One region of the Polaromonas vacuolata genome, then DNA from elsewhere that is predicted to be linked to it. Evidence: predicted binding sites of a transcription regulator. Region 1 holds the regulator's gene; the other holds the start of a gene.
What was found. The regulator sigma-54, encoded in region 1, starts transcription at its own class of promoters, with help from an activator protein. The targets are predictions, from matches to a motif close to TGGCANGNAANCTGCTTT.
Positions count from the first base shown of each region.

Region 2: HC248_RS04500 (formate/nitrite transporter family protein) is a predicted target of sigma-54. The motif match lies at 3,666-3,683, and genes of this name have one in related genera.

Region 1 covers NZ_CP051461.1:3,520,819-3,528,407, reverse strand. Annotated here, with positions in the region: gene HC248_RS16075 (THUMP domain-containing class I SAM-dependent RNA methyltransferase) at 1-1,301, opposite strand, end outside; gene HC248_RS16070 (RNA polymerase factor sigma-54) at 1,312-2,883, opposite strand; gene lptB (LPS export ABC transporter ATP-binding protein) at 2,895-3,698, opposite strand; gene lptA (lipopolysaccharide transport periplasmic protein LptA) at 3,706-4,320, opposite strand; gene HC248_RS16055 (thiol:disulfide interchange protein DsbA/DsbL) at 4,556-5,209, opposite strand; gene HC248_RS16050 (SPOR domain-containing protein) at 5,321-6,001, opposite strand; gene argS (arginine--tRNA ligase) at 6,092-7,589, opposite strand, start outside.
Region 2 covers NZ_CP051461.1:949,586-957,174, reverse strand. Annotated here, with positions in the region: gene HC248_RS04515 (IS30 family transposase) at 1-280, opposite strand, end outside; gene HC248_RS04510 (bifunctional protein-serine/threonine kinase/phosphatase) at 418-2,148, opposite strand; gene cynS (cyanase) at 2,219-2,662, opposite strand; gene HC248_RS04500 (formate/nitrite transporter family protein) at 2,754-3,563, opposite strand; gene HC248_RS04495 (valine--tRNA ligase) at 3,948-6,869, shown strand; gene HC248_RS04490 (NAD(P)-dependent oxidoreductase) at 6,931-7,589, opposite strand, start outside.

The sequences.
Region 1 (7,589 bases):
ACCATGTCAAAGCGGAACAAGCGGCATTCGATTGGGCCATTCCACATCGGTACGCGGCGCGATTCTTTGAGGCGCATTTTGCCCGGCAGCTTAAGGTCTGGCGTGAGCACATGGGCCGTCCAGCCGGCGTAGTTTTTCTTCCAGTGCGCGGACAGCTGTGGAAAAAATTCAGACGCTTGCTCGCCGGTTTCGGTTTGGGCTTGCTCGCGTCCGGGGTTGTTGCTGCGGTCGCGGCTAACTTGTGGGGATTCGTCGCGCGCCACGGGTTGACCAAACTCGTCAATGTTTTGGCCTTGAAACTGGCTGCGCCTTTGGTCTCTGCCTTGCAGCGCGGGTATGCCAGCTACGCCGGCGACGTCGATACGTTCACCATAGGGTGGATTAACCAGCATCACGCCGGAGGCGACTGGCGGCATACGCTGGAGTGCGTCGCCACCTCTGAACTGAACTGCGCCAGCAACACCGGCGCGCTCTGCGTTGCGCTCAGAAAAGTCGACCATACGAAACGACACATCACTGCCAAAGACTTCTGCCGTGGGCTCGGTAATAGCTGCTTCGGCTTGGTCTAGCAAGCCGTCCCAGACGTGGGCTTGAAACGGTAAATACTTTTGAAAAGCAAAGCGACGGTTAATGCCGGGCGCGATGTTGCAGGCAATTTGCGCCGCTTCGATGGCAATCGTGCCGGAGCCGCAGCAGGGGTCATAAAGTGCTACGCCTTGCTTGCACAATTCATCCCAGCCGCTGGCGGCGATCATGGCGGCGGCCAAGGTTTCTTTCAGTGGTGCATCGCCTTTGTCTTCGCGCCAGCCGCGTTTAAACAGTGGCTCGCCTGAACTGTCGATATAAATCGTCACGGTTTCTGTGGTCAGGTGGACGTAGACGCGCACATCTGGCCAGCGCGTGTCGACATCGGGACGGACATCGAACTTGTCGCGAAAACGGTCGGCAATCGCGTCTTTGATTTTTAGCGCGGCAAAGTTCAAGCTGGTCAGCGGGCTGTGCTGGGCGGTGATCTCAACCTTAAAGGTTTGCTTGGGCGTGAACCAAATTTCCCACGCCACTTCGGCGGCGGCGTTGTAGAGGTCTTGCTCGCTGCGGTATTGGCGGTGTTGCAACTCGATCAACACGCGCTGGGCTAGGCGGCTGTGCAGATTCAGCAGCATGGCATCGCGCCACGAGGCTTGCAGCTGTACGCCGGCGCGCCAGGCTTTGCCGTCTATGCCGGTGACGCGTTTGATCTCGGTGGCCAGCAAGGTTTCGACGCCGGCGGCGCAGGGTAGGAATAGTTGAAGTTGGTTCATAGTTCTAGATTCAGGTGAGGGCTTTGCGCAGGCTTGCCGGCGCTATGCGCAGGGCTTCCCGGTACTTGGCGACGGTGCGGCGTGCACATTCAATGCCTTGCTCTTTGAGCATTTCGGATATCTGATTGTCGCTCAGTGGTTTTTTTAAACTCTCTGAGCTCACAAACTGCTTAATCAGCGCGCGCACTGCGGTGCTAGATGCGTTGCCGCCGGTTTCTGTGCCCAGCGCTGAGCCGAAGAAATACTTCAGCTCAAAAGTGCCAAACGGCGTGCTCATGTATTTGGCGGTGGTCACGCGTGAGATGGTCGATTCATGCAGACCGAGCTCGTCTGCGATCTCGCGCAGCACCAGCGGCCGCATGGCTAACTCACCGTGGGTGAAGAAGTTTTTCTGGCGCTCGACGATGGCGGTGCTGACTCGCAAAATGGTGTCAAAGCGCTGCTGTATGTTTTTGATAAACCAGCGCGCTTCTTGCAAGCGCTGGGTGAGTGCCGGGCCGCCTTGGCCTTTGTGTTGCTTCAGGGCGTTGGCGTAGATGTCGTGCACGCGTAGACGCGGCATTACGTCGCTGTTAAGCGCGACCTTAAACCCTTTGGCGACTTTGGTGACCAGCACATCGGGCACGATTAGGTTGCGCTCAACATTGATAAAGCGCCGGCCCGGTTTGGGGTCAAGTCTGGCGATGAGAGCAATCGCTGCGCGTATGACGGCGTCAGGAAATCCGCACAGATGAACTAAGCGCTTGATGTCGCGCTTGGCCAGTAACTCCATGGGTTGGCGACAAATAGCCTTGGCCGCACTCACCGCTTGGCTGCTTTCACATTCGAGCAGTTGCAGGCTTAGGCATTCGGCCAAGTGGCGTGCGCCTACGCCGGCGGGCTCCATGTGTTGCAGCAGCTTGAGGGCAATTGTGAAGTGCTGTTCTAGATCTTCACGGTCTTCGAGCTGCTCGGGTTCAGCGCCGGCTAGACCTGCGGCGAGCGAGCTTAGGCTGTCTTCCAAATAGCCATCGTCGTTGAGTGATTCGATTAAAAAGTACAGCGCGGCGCGGTCTTCTTCAGACAAGCGCAGGCTAAGCGCTTGGCGGTGCAGATGGTCTTGCAGCGACTCATGGCTGCGGGCCAAATCAGAGGCATCGGCGTCGCTGTCATCGCCATTGTTTTTACGTGGCTGAGCGTCGCCGCCCCATTCGCCGTCGTCTGCTGAGGTCTCTACTGTGCCGTCGCCGTCCCAGCTTTCTTCGAGCTTGGCTTCAGAGCTGATCTCGGGCGTGCTGTCGTTGTCGTTTGAGTTTTCGCTAGTGCTTTGACTGCTGCTGGTCGAGTCGTGGGAGGGCGTGAATTCGGCGACGGATTCAAATTCTTGAGCCTCTTGACTGACCGGCGAGTCAACTTGGTCTAGGCCGAAGTCCTCGCGCGCTGCGCTGTCTTCGGATTGCTCTAGAAAAGGGTTTTCGTCCAGCATTTGTTCGACTTCTTGGCTGAGCTCTAAGGTCGAGAGTTGCAGCAGGCGAATCGATTGCTGCAACTGGGGCGTGAGCGCCAGATGCTGCGAGACGCGCAGTGACAAGCCTTGTTTCATCTGCGCTGTGCCTACATTCGGAAATGTTCGCCCAGATAGACCCGGCGCACATCTGCGTTGTTGACGATTTCTGTTGGCGTGCCGTTGGCCAGAACTTGGCCGTCGCTGATGATGTAGGCGTGGTCGCAAATGCCCAGTGTCTCGCGCACGTTGTGGTCGGTGATCAAAACACCTATGCCGCGGGCTTTTAAAAAGCCGATGATGCGTTGAATTTCGATCACGGCAATCGGATCAATGCCAGCAAACGGCTCGTCAAGCAAGATAAAGCGCGGCTGGGTGGCTAGTGCGCGGGCGATTTCGACGCGGCGGCGCTCACCACCGGACAGCGCTAGCGCTGGCGAGTCGCGCAGATGGGAGACGCGCAAGTCTTCTAGCAAGGTGTCTAAGCGCTGATCAATGGCCGTTTTGCTGAGTGGTTTGCCGGCAGCATCGTATTGCAGTTCCAACACTGCGCGCACATTTTCTTGTACTGTAAGTTTGCGAAAGATAGAGGCTTCCTGCGGCAGATAGCTCAGGCCCAGACTGGCACGCCGGTGTATGGGCATGTTTTCTATCGGCTGGCCGTCAATGCTGATGTTGCCGGCATCGGCGCGCACCAAACCCACAATCATGTAGAAAGAAGTGGTTTTGCCAGCCCCGTTAGGGCCTAGTAAACCCACGACTTCGCCATTTTTGACGGCTAGCGAAATGTCTTTAACTACCTTGCGGCTGCCGTAGGCTTTTTGTAGACCGTTGGCTATTAACTGGCTGGTGCCTGGTACGGCGTTGCTGGCGCTCGATGCGTTGAGTGGTGAGGTGGTGTTACCCGATTGCATGCGTTTCTTAGTTTTTGTCCGCGCCCAAGCGCAGGCTAGGGCGTAGCACCGGGCCGGGGGTAGTTGTTGGCGCTACTTTGGGCGGCGCTGCTGCTGTGCGTGGTGAGAGCAGGGCGCGTACCCGGCCAGTGGGGTTGGCGGCAGTGCTGTTTTTCGCGCCGCCGTCTACTGTGAAGACATCGGTGTTGTTGTTGTAGGTAATTAAGGCACCGCTTGTCTCATCGACTAAGGTAGTACCGTTGTAGCGGCGCAGTTCAGCGCGGCGGGTGAATTTGACAATGTCGGCTTGACTGTCGTACTCGATTAATTCGCCTTCGCCTTCAATGTACTCGTCAACTCCTTCGCGCTTTTTGCGGTAGAAGGCTCGCTTGCCTGCGGGCGCGATGACGGTGGCAAATTGATAGCCTTGGGGGTCTTGGCGCACATCGACGCGCTCACCACGAATAATGGTGGTGCCCTTGGTGATCACCACATTGCCAGTGAAAACGCTGGTTTGCTTGAGGTCGTCGTAGCGCAGTGCGTCCGCCTCAGCATTCATGGGCATATCGCGGTCGGCTTTTGGCGCACTTTGGGCGTAAGCTGCTGTCGCGGAAAGGGCTGTCACGGTTGCCAGGACAGCCATCAGGGCGTGGAGTTTTTTCATAAGGGGCACGAATCTTGCTGCATAGATTGTTTATTGTAGCCATGCGTTTGAACGCTCAGCTTTTGCAATGTATCTGATTGCCACAGCGTCAAAGTGAGCGTAACAAAATAAGAAGAACACAAAAAAAGCCCGCTGCAAAAATTGCGGCGGGCTTTGGGCGCTGGCGCGCTTTCAAACCAATGCGTAACCGGGTGAAAGCGACGCTATAGGCTGCTTAGGCTTTGATCTGCAAGCCAACCAAATAATCGACCACCGTCAGAGCGCGTTCCATAGACTGGGCTTGCGAGCCCGAGGTGTAATACTTTCCTGCAATGCCTAAAGCCGGCACGCCATCGACCTTGTAGGCGTCTTGCAATTGCACCGCCTTGCGCACCTTGGTCACCACTGGGAATGACTCGTAGGCTTGCATGAACTTGGCCTTGTCAACGCCTTGCTTGGCGATCCAGTTGGCGATTTGCTCGGCGTTGTTCAGGGTTTGTTTTTCAACGTGAATTGCATAAAAAACCTTGGCGTGCAAGTCGCCTAAACGGTTCATGCCTTCGAGCACGTAGTAAAGCCGCTGCTGAGGCTCAAAATCGGGCCGGAAGGCAATCGGAGCGCGTCTAAAGCTCACGTTTTTGGACATCTTGGCTAGCCATGCCGTGAGTTGCGGCTCAAAAGCGTTGCAGTGCGGGCAGCTGTACCAGAAGAACTCGACTACTTCGACTTTGCCGGCGGGTGCTTCGGTTGGTGCTGGCCTGTCCAGCAGCAGGTAATCACTGCCTTCTTTTGGCGCTTTGGCTTGGGCTTGTGCAAGGTTTGGCAATAACAGGCCGCTGCTTGCTGCGGTGGCGGCTACGGCTGATAGTGAGAATTCACGTCTTTGCATGGATATCGTCTTTCTTGGCTTAGGCCGAATAAATAGAGGAATGAAAAAATTCTGGCGCGGCAGGCTTGCCCCAACACAGTGTTTGACGGCTTAACGACAGAAAGTTCAGGTTTATCGCTGGATCCTTACCAAAGCGGTTTCTACCGAGCTTGCATCCAGCTTCTCTTTAATTTTGTCGGCCTCGGCTTTTTTGTCAAATGGCCCCAGTCGAACACGGTAAATCATGCTGCCCGATTGCTCGCGTTCGCTGACTTTGGCCTGAAAACCCAGCAAAGAAAGCTTGGCGCGTTGCTGCTCGGCGTCCTGAGGTGTGCGAAAAGCGCCGGCTTGAATGAAGTAGTTAAACGGATCGGTACTAGGCGCCGCAGCTGCTACTGGCTTTGTGCTGATTTTGTCCATCGGTTTTGCCGCCGCTTTGGCTTTGGCCAAGTCGCCCAGTGGATCGGAAGAAGGGGCTTTGCCTTCGTCGACGGTATTGGGTGGCGCAGCGGTTAAAGCAGGTGGTTGCATAGCGGGTGCTGTGCTGTCTTGATTAAGTGTGCCGGACGCGCTGGCGGCGCTTCTGGCGGGGTTTTTGCCGGCCAATGCTGCGTTCGGGTCCCAATCCTTGTTTTTCTTGGCTTCAGCAGCGTCGTTCTCGGCGCCGTGTGACTGGCCTTTGGTGAGAAAGGGAATCGGTACTTTGGTGACATACACCGCGACTGCCAGCGCCGCGCCCAAGCCTAGCAATACGCCAAGCACCAAGCCCAGTATGGTTCCGCCGGCCTGAGGCTTGCGTGTTGGTTTGTTCATAAGCTTGAAAATCTCCCGTTTGTCATGGCCTGCATTTTTAGCGGCATGTGTTGCTGTTTGTTTAGGCGGTCTTGAATTGCTGAAATGGCTTTACATCTTGCGCGGTGCGCTAACGCCCAGCACTTCCAGACCATTGTGCAATACCTGCGCAGTCGCCGCTACCAGCGCTAAGCGGGCGAGTTTGACGGCTTGGTCGTCGACCAAAATCCGCTCAGCGTCATAGTAGCTGTGGTAGCAGGCGGCGAGTTCGCGCAGGTAAAACGCCACATCGTGGGGCGCAAAGCCGCTGGCCGCGTTGGTCAGCATATCGGGATATTTGGCCAGCAGCAGCATCAAGGCTTGGGCTTGCGGGCTGGTCAGTGGCGCGAGGTCTACGCTATCGAGTGTGGCGAGCTCGCCACCCCAAGCTGCGAGCACCGAGCAGATTCGCGCATGTGCATATTGAACGTAATAGACCGGGTTTTCATTGTTCTTGGCCAGCGCCAAGTCGATGTCGAAAATGTATTCGGTGTCGGGTTTGCGGCTGAGCAGGAAAAAGCGCACGGCGTCTGCGCTAGTCCACTCAATCAAATCACGCAGCGTCACATAACTGCCGGCGCGCTTGGAGATTTTTACTTCCACGCCGTTGCGCATGACTCGCACCATGGTGTGCAAAACGTAGTCGGGGTAGCCCAGCGGCACGCCGGCGTCGGCTGCCTGCAGGCCAGCTCTGACGCGGGCAATCGTGCCGTGGTGGTCCATGCCTTGGATGTTGATGGCGCGGCTAAAGCCGCGTTCCCACTTGGCCAAGTGGTAGGCCACATCGGGCACGAAGTAGGTGTAGCTGCCGTCGCCTTTGCGCATCACGCGGTCTTTGTCGTCGCCGTAGTCGGTGGACTTTAGCCACAGCGCGCCGTCGAGCTCGTAAGTTTTGCCGGCTTCTTTGAGCCGCTCAACCGTGGACTCGACCCGGCCCGAGCTGTATAGGCTGGACTCTAAGTAGTAGTTATCAAAGCGTACCGAAAAAGCTTGCAAGTCTAGGTCTTGCTCGCGGCGCAGATAGGCAACCGCGAATTGGCGAATCGCATCCAAGTCTTCAATATCGCCCGTGGCCGTGACTTCGCGGTCGTCTGATCGCACGGTTTTAAGCGCGACGAAATCGGCCGCGATCTCGGCAATATAGTCGCCGTTGTAGGCGTTTTCTAACCACAGCGGATCGCCCGGGTTGATGCCCTTGGCTCTGGCTTGGGTGCTGGTGGCCAAGGTGTGAATTTGAACGCCGGCATCGTTGTAGTAAAACTCGCGAAACACGTCTACGCCCTGAGTGGCAAAGAGTTTGCAGATCGCATCACCCAAGGCGGCTTGCCGGCCATGGCCTACATGCAGCGGGCCAGTTGGGTTGGCTGAGACAAATTCGACCAGCGTGCGCTCGCCGGTCAGTGGCTTGACGCCGTAGACGCTACCGGCTTTTAGTATGTCGCGCACGGTTTCTTGTTTCGCTTCGGGTTTGAGGCGGATGTTGATAAAGCCTGGGCCGGCAATTTCAATCGCCTCTACCCAGCGGTCAAAGACTGGATTGGCCAGCAGCAGCAGGCGCAGGCTGTCGGCG
Region 2 (7,589 bases), 1.3 Mb from region 1:
TTTGCTCGGGGCTCCAAGCCTCAGCCAACTTTTCCTCCACTACAGCCCATGTCGAGTCAGCAACTCTAGGACTATTGGCGCAGGCAAGTCTACGTTCTTGGGCTTTGTCATTTGCCTGCTTAGGGCGATAGCCTCGTAGACCGCGGTTACGACGCAACTCACGGCTGATGCTCGATTTATCACGGTCCATCATTTTTGCAATTTCACTTTGATTGAAGTTTGCTTTGACGAGGATTGCAATCTGGTAACGTTCGTCACGGGTGAGGTGTGTGTAAATCATTCTGGGCAACTTTGACTTGGTAGTCGGGAAGCTTGGATGCTCTCACATCTCACCCACCCGTACGGTTAATTTCAAAGTTGCACTTCAGACTTGAATCCGCGATTCATTAAAGATTCGGAACCCGCACTTTTTTTATCTCAAGCGCGGCTATATCCTGCGATCAACGCCAAGCAGGCTAATGCCAGCGACAAGCTCAGCAGCTTCCAAAACAGCAAAGGATTGCGCTCTAAAAATGGTGCGCGGCGGCTGTTTACAAATTCGGCGTTGGGTTGGTGCAGATCAAACACAAACTCTGAAAGTTCTTGGTAGCGTTTCTCGGGGTTCGGGTTGACTGCCTTGCGCAACACGGCGTCAATCCAACTTGGCACTTCACGGTCATCCGCTAATGCGCAGTTGTAGCGCAGATTACGCTGAGCCAGAACAGTGCGAGTTTTGGCAACTTCGGCGCCAAAAGGAAGTTCACCAGTCAGCATTTGATAGGTCAACACACCCAGCGAAAACAAGTCAGACCGGCTACTGCCCGGCTCGCCTAAAAAATACTCAGGCGCAGTGTATTGAGGGGTTCCCAAAATGTGCTCTAGCGTGCCTAGCGCTGCGGTTTCGGCCAGGCCAGCGACGCGGGTAGCACCGAAATCAATAATCTTGACCGTGCCGGTGTGGTCTATGAGTATATTTTCTGGGCGTAAGTCCTGGTGCAACATCTCTAGCCGGTGAAACGCCTGCAAGCCCTTGCTAATTTGCACCACCAAGGCCCTGACCGTATCAAGGCTGGGTTTGGGGTGATCAATCATCCACTGGGCCAAGGTCTGGCCTTGGATGAACTCGTTAACCACATAGACGTAGTGGCGCTCACGCTCGGGCGGCATGGGTTTGAGGATGTAGGGACTATTGAGTCGCCGGGCAACCCATTCTTCAAGCAAAAAGCGCTCTAAATGCGCCGCGTCTAAATGCATATCAACGCCTGGCGTTTTCAGCGCCACCGTGGTTTGACTGGCGTTGTCTAGGGCTAAATAAACGTGGCTGCGGCTGCTGCTGTGAATCTCACGCACTATGCTGTAGCCGTCAAACTCTGTGCGGGCGCTCAGCAGTGGCGGCAGTAAGAGCTGGCGCAAGCGTTCTGGCATTTCGCCCGCAGAAGGTGCAGGCAATGCCTTTATAAACACGATTTGCGCGGTGAGATTGTCAGTACTGCCCCGCGCTAGGGCATGCTCGACGATTAGCTTAGCCGCAGCATCTAGCCCATGTGCTTGGGCCAATCCATTGTGCAAAGTCGTCACCAAAAACTCAGGCTCAGCGAACTCAAACACGCCGTCAGTGGCTAATAAAAATACATCGCCAAGCGCTAGCGGTAGGGCTTTGTAGTCCACTTCGAGTTGCGAGTCTGCACCCAAAGCCCGACTGAGATAGCTTTGCTCCGAAGATAACCAAATGCGGTGATCGCTGGTGAGTTGCTCCAGCGACTGACCGCTCAGACGGTAAATGCGGCTGTCGCCCACATGAAGTAAGTGTGCCGTGGTGGACTTAAGCACCAACGCACTAAAAGTGCAGACATAGCCCCGGTCTTTGTCAAAGCGATAAGGGCTTTGCCGGGTCTGACCAGACAGCCAAGCATTGGTGGCCACTAGCACACGTTCAGCCGAGGTTTTAACCGACCACGCGTCAGAAGTGCAGTAGTAGTCTTCGATAAATCCCGTGACTGCTGCCTTGCTGGCGATTTGGCTGACTTGGCTGCTGCTGATACCGTCAGCCAGTGCAACTACTATGCCTTTGGCACTGAGCTGAGGTTCATCGGGAATACGGAAATCACAAAAATCTTGGTTAACCGCCTTTCGACCTTTGTCAGAGTACTGGCCAACCGAGATTTGCATAAGCGTGAAGTATGGTGGTGAGCCCGCTAGGCATGCAGCCTTAGCCGCTGCAGCCTAAGGAGAAACACAATCAATAGGATTTGTATGGCAAAAATTTGCCCGACATAGTGATGCTAACCCGGTCACCCATGGCATGAGGCTCACGCGCCAAGTTCATCTTGAAGTCAATGGCTGACATGATGCCGTCGCCAAATTCCTCGTGAATGAGGGCTTTGAACGTGGTGCCATAAACGCTGATGAGTTCGTAAAAGCGATAAATCAAAGGGTCAGTAGGCACGGCGGTAATCAATGAGCCTTTGTAGGGCACCACTTGAAGCAATGCGATGGCTGCTGCGGGTAAATCAAATACTTCCCCCACCTTGGCGGCTTGAGTGGCATCAAAAGTCATCTGGCCTAAGCACCCGGCTGTGACCCATTCTTTAGACAGGCCGACTTGTTCAGCCACATCAGACCACTTGATGCTCTTGGCTATCTTTACACCAATAATCATCTCGGTTACGTCGTTGCGATTCATAGTTTTACTTTCAGGTTTAATTTAGAAAATTTATACGCCAGCTTGGTGCAACAGTGCACCAATGCTGTCACGTCAGTTATAAAAAATAGGCTTAAGCAACACGCTTAGGCGCGGTGCGCAAATGGGTCGAGTACAGAGCCAGACCGACAAAAGCCACGCCACCCACCAAATTACCCAATACCGTGGGAATCTCGTTCCAGATAAGGTAGTCATAAAGGGAGAAGTTACCGCCCAACATCAAGCCCGAGGGGAACAAAAACATGTTTACGACGGAATGCTCAAAACCCATATAGAAAAACAACATGATTGGCATCCACATGGCTATCACTTTGCCCGACACGGTGGTGGACATCATTGCGCCAACAACGCCGGTAGACACCATCCAGTTACACAACACACCGCGAAGAAACAAAGTCAACATACCGCCAGCACCATGTGAGGCATAACCCAGTGTGCGACTTTCACCGATGTGACCAATGGCTTCACCTACCTTGCCAGGCGCTGTTTCAAAGCCAAAGGTAAAAATGACCGCCATCATCAAAGCCACAGTGAAAGCACCTGCGAAATTGCCCACAAACACCAGCCACCAGTTACGCAGCACACCGCGCAAAGTAACGCCCGGGCGCTTGTCTATTAATGCCAACGGGCAAAGCGTCATCACGCCCGTTAGCAGATCAAAACCCAGCAGATACAAAATACAAAAGCCCACGGGAAAAAGGATGGCACCAGCCAAGGGTTGGCCAGTTTGCACGTTGATAGTGACGGCAAAAGCTGCTGCTAAAGCCAAAATCGCACCCGCCATAAAGGCTCGGATGAGGGTGTCCCGGGTGGACATGAAGATTTTGGCTTCACCGGCGTCAACCATTTTGGTGACAAACTCTGAAGGGGCGAGGTAGGCCATTTTTTTCCTTTTATTGGGGCTAAGGGCTTGCGTTAGAAGGTTGGAGAGCGCTTACAAGATCCGACTCCAAAAGATTGGCGTTCAATCGCAGACATCAACCACAATGCAACTACTGTGCCAACTAAAAATTCCTTTTGTCCTCTCCTGCCGCAGAGCACTGCTTAGGCATGATTAAGCCAATGGCACTGTGCGGATGCAGGTTATTCATCCTGTATGTCTACTCCCTAAGCCAGCATCTCTGATGCCTAAATTCGATATGTCTACAGGCTTATAAACGTAGCAAACAAGCGCAAAACAATAGCCAGTGCGGAGTCGAATAAAATAAAGCCAACTCCCTCACAACCCACAAGCGGCATTCCCGGATGCCGCTTTCTCATTGCCCCCATGACACAAGCAGCAACTCCCCCAGCGTCCACTCCGCCAGAAGCCATCAAAGTATTCGCGCCCACCCCTGCGTTAGACAGCTTGGCCAAGTCTTTTGAGCCCGCAGCGATTGAGGCCAAATGGGGCGATCTGTGGGAGCAAAGCGGTCAGTACGACCCAACGCTGGACGCGCAAAAAGAATCTTTTTCCGTGCAATTACCGCCGCCCAATGTCACCGGCACGCTGCACATGGGTCATGCGTTTAACCAAACCATCATGGACTCGCTCACCCGCTACCACCGTATGTTGGGCCACAACACCCTGTGGGTGCCGGGCACCGACCATGCGGGCATTGCCACGCAAATTGTGGTCGAGCGCAAACTACAAGCCGAAGGCAAAACCCGCCACGACCTAGGCCGCAAGAATTTTGTCGCCAAGGTGTGGGAGTGGAAGGAAGAGTCCGGCGCCACCATCACGCGCCAGATGCGCCGCATGGGCGACTCGGTGTCTTGGAAATACGAGTACTTCACCATGGACAGCAAAATGTCCAAGGTAGTGACCTCCACCTTTGTCCAGCTCTATGAGCAAGGCCTGATTTACCGCGGCAAGCGCTTAGTCAACTGGGACCCGGTGCTCAAATCGGCGGTGTCTGATTTGGAAGTTGAAAACGAAGACCGCGACAGCTTTATGTGGCATATCGAATACCGCTTTAGCGACGGCCCACAGCTAGACGCCGATGGCAATCCGATGCGCGGCATGCACATCGCCACTACCCGCCCCGAGACCATGTTGGCCGACGGCGCGCTGGCCGTACACCCCGAAGACCCGCGTTACAAGCACCTGATTGGCCAGCGCGTTGACTTGCCAATGTGCGATCGCTCAATTCCGGTGATTGCGGACGACTTTGTGGACCGTGAATTCGGCAGCGGCTGCGTCAAGATAACCGGCGCGCACGACTTTAACGACTATGCCGTGTCGCTGCGCCACGACTTACCGCTAATTACCATCTTCACGCTAGACGCCAAGATCAATGAGAACGGTCCTGCGGCTTACCAAGGTCTGGACCGCTACGACTGCCGTAAAGCTTTGCTGGTGGACTTAGAAAAAGGTGGCTTTTTGCAAAAAGCCGTACCGCATAAAAACACCGTACCCGTCTGTGCCCGGACCGGCGCGGTGGTCGAACCGATGTTGACCGACCAGTGGTTTGTCGCCATGAGCAAGGTCAGCGAGAGCGACCCAACCGGCAAATCCATCGCCCAAAAAGCGCGTGATGCTGTCAGCGACGGCGAAGTCAGTTTTGTGCCCGAGCAATGGGTCAACACCTACAACCAGTGGATGAACAATATCCAAGACTGGTGTATTTCGCGCCAGCTCTGGTGGGGCCACCAGATTCCAGCTTGGTATGACGAGGACGGCAAAGTCTACGTCGCCGCCAACGAAGAAGACGCCCAAAAACAAGCGCCCGGCAAAACATTGCGCCGCGATGAAGACGTGCTTGACACCTGGTACTCATCCTCACTGGTGCCGTTTTCATCTTTGGGTTGGCCTGAAAAAACCAAAGAGCTCGATTTGTTTTTGCCGTCAAGCGTACTTGTCACAGGCTACGACATCATCTTCTTTTGGGTCGCCCGAATGATCATGATGACCAAGCATTTCACCGGCAAAGTCCCTTTTAAACACGTTTACATCCACGGTTTGGTGAAGGACTCGCAAGGCAAGAAAATGAGCAAGTCGGAGGGCAATGTACTGGACCCGGTTGACTTGATTGATGGCATTGAATTAACGCCATTATTAGAGAAACGCTCACAAGGTCTGCGCAAGCCAGAGACCGCACCACAGGTGCGTAAAACCACTGAGAAAGAATTCCCAGCCGGCATTCCCGCCTATGGCGCGGACGCGCTGCGCTTTACCTTTGCCTCACTGGCAAGCTTGGGTCGCAGCATCAATTTCGACAGCAAGCGCTGCGAAGGCTATCGCAATTTTTGCAACAAGCTCTGGAACGCGACTCGCTTTGTGCTGATGAATTGCGAAGGCCAAGACTGCGGCCTAGCCCAGCACACCAAGGCGCAATGCGCACCGGGCGCGGAGTTTCACAACTACCTGAGCTTCTCGCAAGCCGACCGCTGGATCTCCTCGACCATGCAACGAGTTGAAGCCGACATCGCCAAAGGCTTTGCTGACTACCGCTTAGACAATGTGGCTAGCAGCATTTACCAATTCGTCTGGGACGAATTTTGCGACTGGTATTTAGAGATCGCAAAAGTGCAAATTCAGACCGGCACAGACGCACAAAAACGCGCCACCCGCCGTACCTTGATACGCACGCTAGAAGGCATATTGCGTATGGCTCACCCCTTGATTCCCTTCATCACCGAAGAGCTCTGGCAAAAAGTCGCGCCCGTCGCAGGCATGCAAAAAGGCCCGCTGATTGGTCAAGCGGCATACCCACAAAGCCAAAGCGAAAAAATCGATTTGCAAGCTGAAGCCCATGTGGTCAAGCTCAAAACCTTGGTCGACGCTTGCCGCAATCTGCGCGGCGAAATGAATGTCTCACCGGCCACCCGCCTGCCTTTATTTGTGGTCGGCGACAGCGACTTTATGAACACCATCGCACCGGTGCTCAAGTCGTTGGCAAAACTTAGCGAAGTCAAGTTGTTTGATGATCAAGCCGCTTGGGCCGCAGCAGCGCAATCCGCACCCGTGGCCATGGTTGGTGAAGCACGTGTTTGTCTGCACATGGAAGTCGATGTGGTGGCAGAAAAAGCCCGTCTGGGCAAAGAAGCTACGCGCCTCGAAGGCGAATTGATCAAGGTCAACGCCAAACTGGCTAACGAAGCTTTCGTGGCCAAGGTGCCGCCGGCGGTGCTGGCGCAAGAGCACAAGCGACTAGCCGACTTCAGCGCGACGCTGGAGAAAATTAAAGAGCAATTGCTGCGTTTGTAAAGGAAAAAAAAGTCGGCTCTGGCAAAGCCGACTTAGCTTTTAAGCGGTTGTTCGCCGGAGATCAAAGGCCAGCATTCAATCCAGACGGCGACTCACCCCACTGTGAAGGCGAAGCCAACATGGGTATGTCCATCGGTATATCTATCGGTATATCCATGGGCAGGTGCCTCACCATCGCATCAGAGCTGGTGTCAGTACTGGCATCAACGCTAGGAGCGCTAAGCACCTCATCCAGACGACGCGCCAAAAACCAACTCGAACGCAGTTTGGCCTCGCGGGTGTGGGGAGCAAGCCGCGGCGTGATGAAGAAGCTTTTAATCCCCGTCAGCGGTGAGTCTGGTCCAGCAAAGCTGGAACTGGCACCATCAAGAATAAATGCTTCAATCCGACCATCGACTAACGCAGCGGCCAGAGCGCGTTCTTCGAACAGCTCACTGCGGCTAATGCCTACCCACAGCTGATGCGGCTTACAGTTAGCGAGCAAAGCATGGTTGATGAAATCTTTAAAACGGGGGGCATACAGCATCTGCACCGACACAGCATCAGCTCGGGCAATCATCTCAGGCAGCGAAACTGCCTCTATCTTGAGTTGTGCCCAGACCGGCGCTGTAGGCGGCACAACGGGGTCATAGCCAATTAACTTAACCCCTAGGCTGTGCAACATATTGGCCAGAATATGAGCTGTGGGCGCCAGTCCAAGTATGGCCACCGTACTGCCAT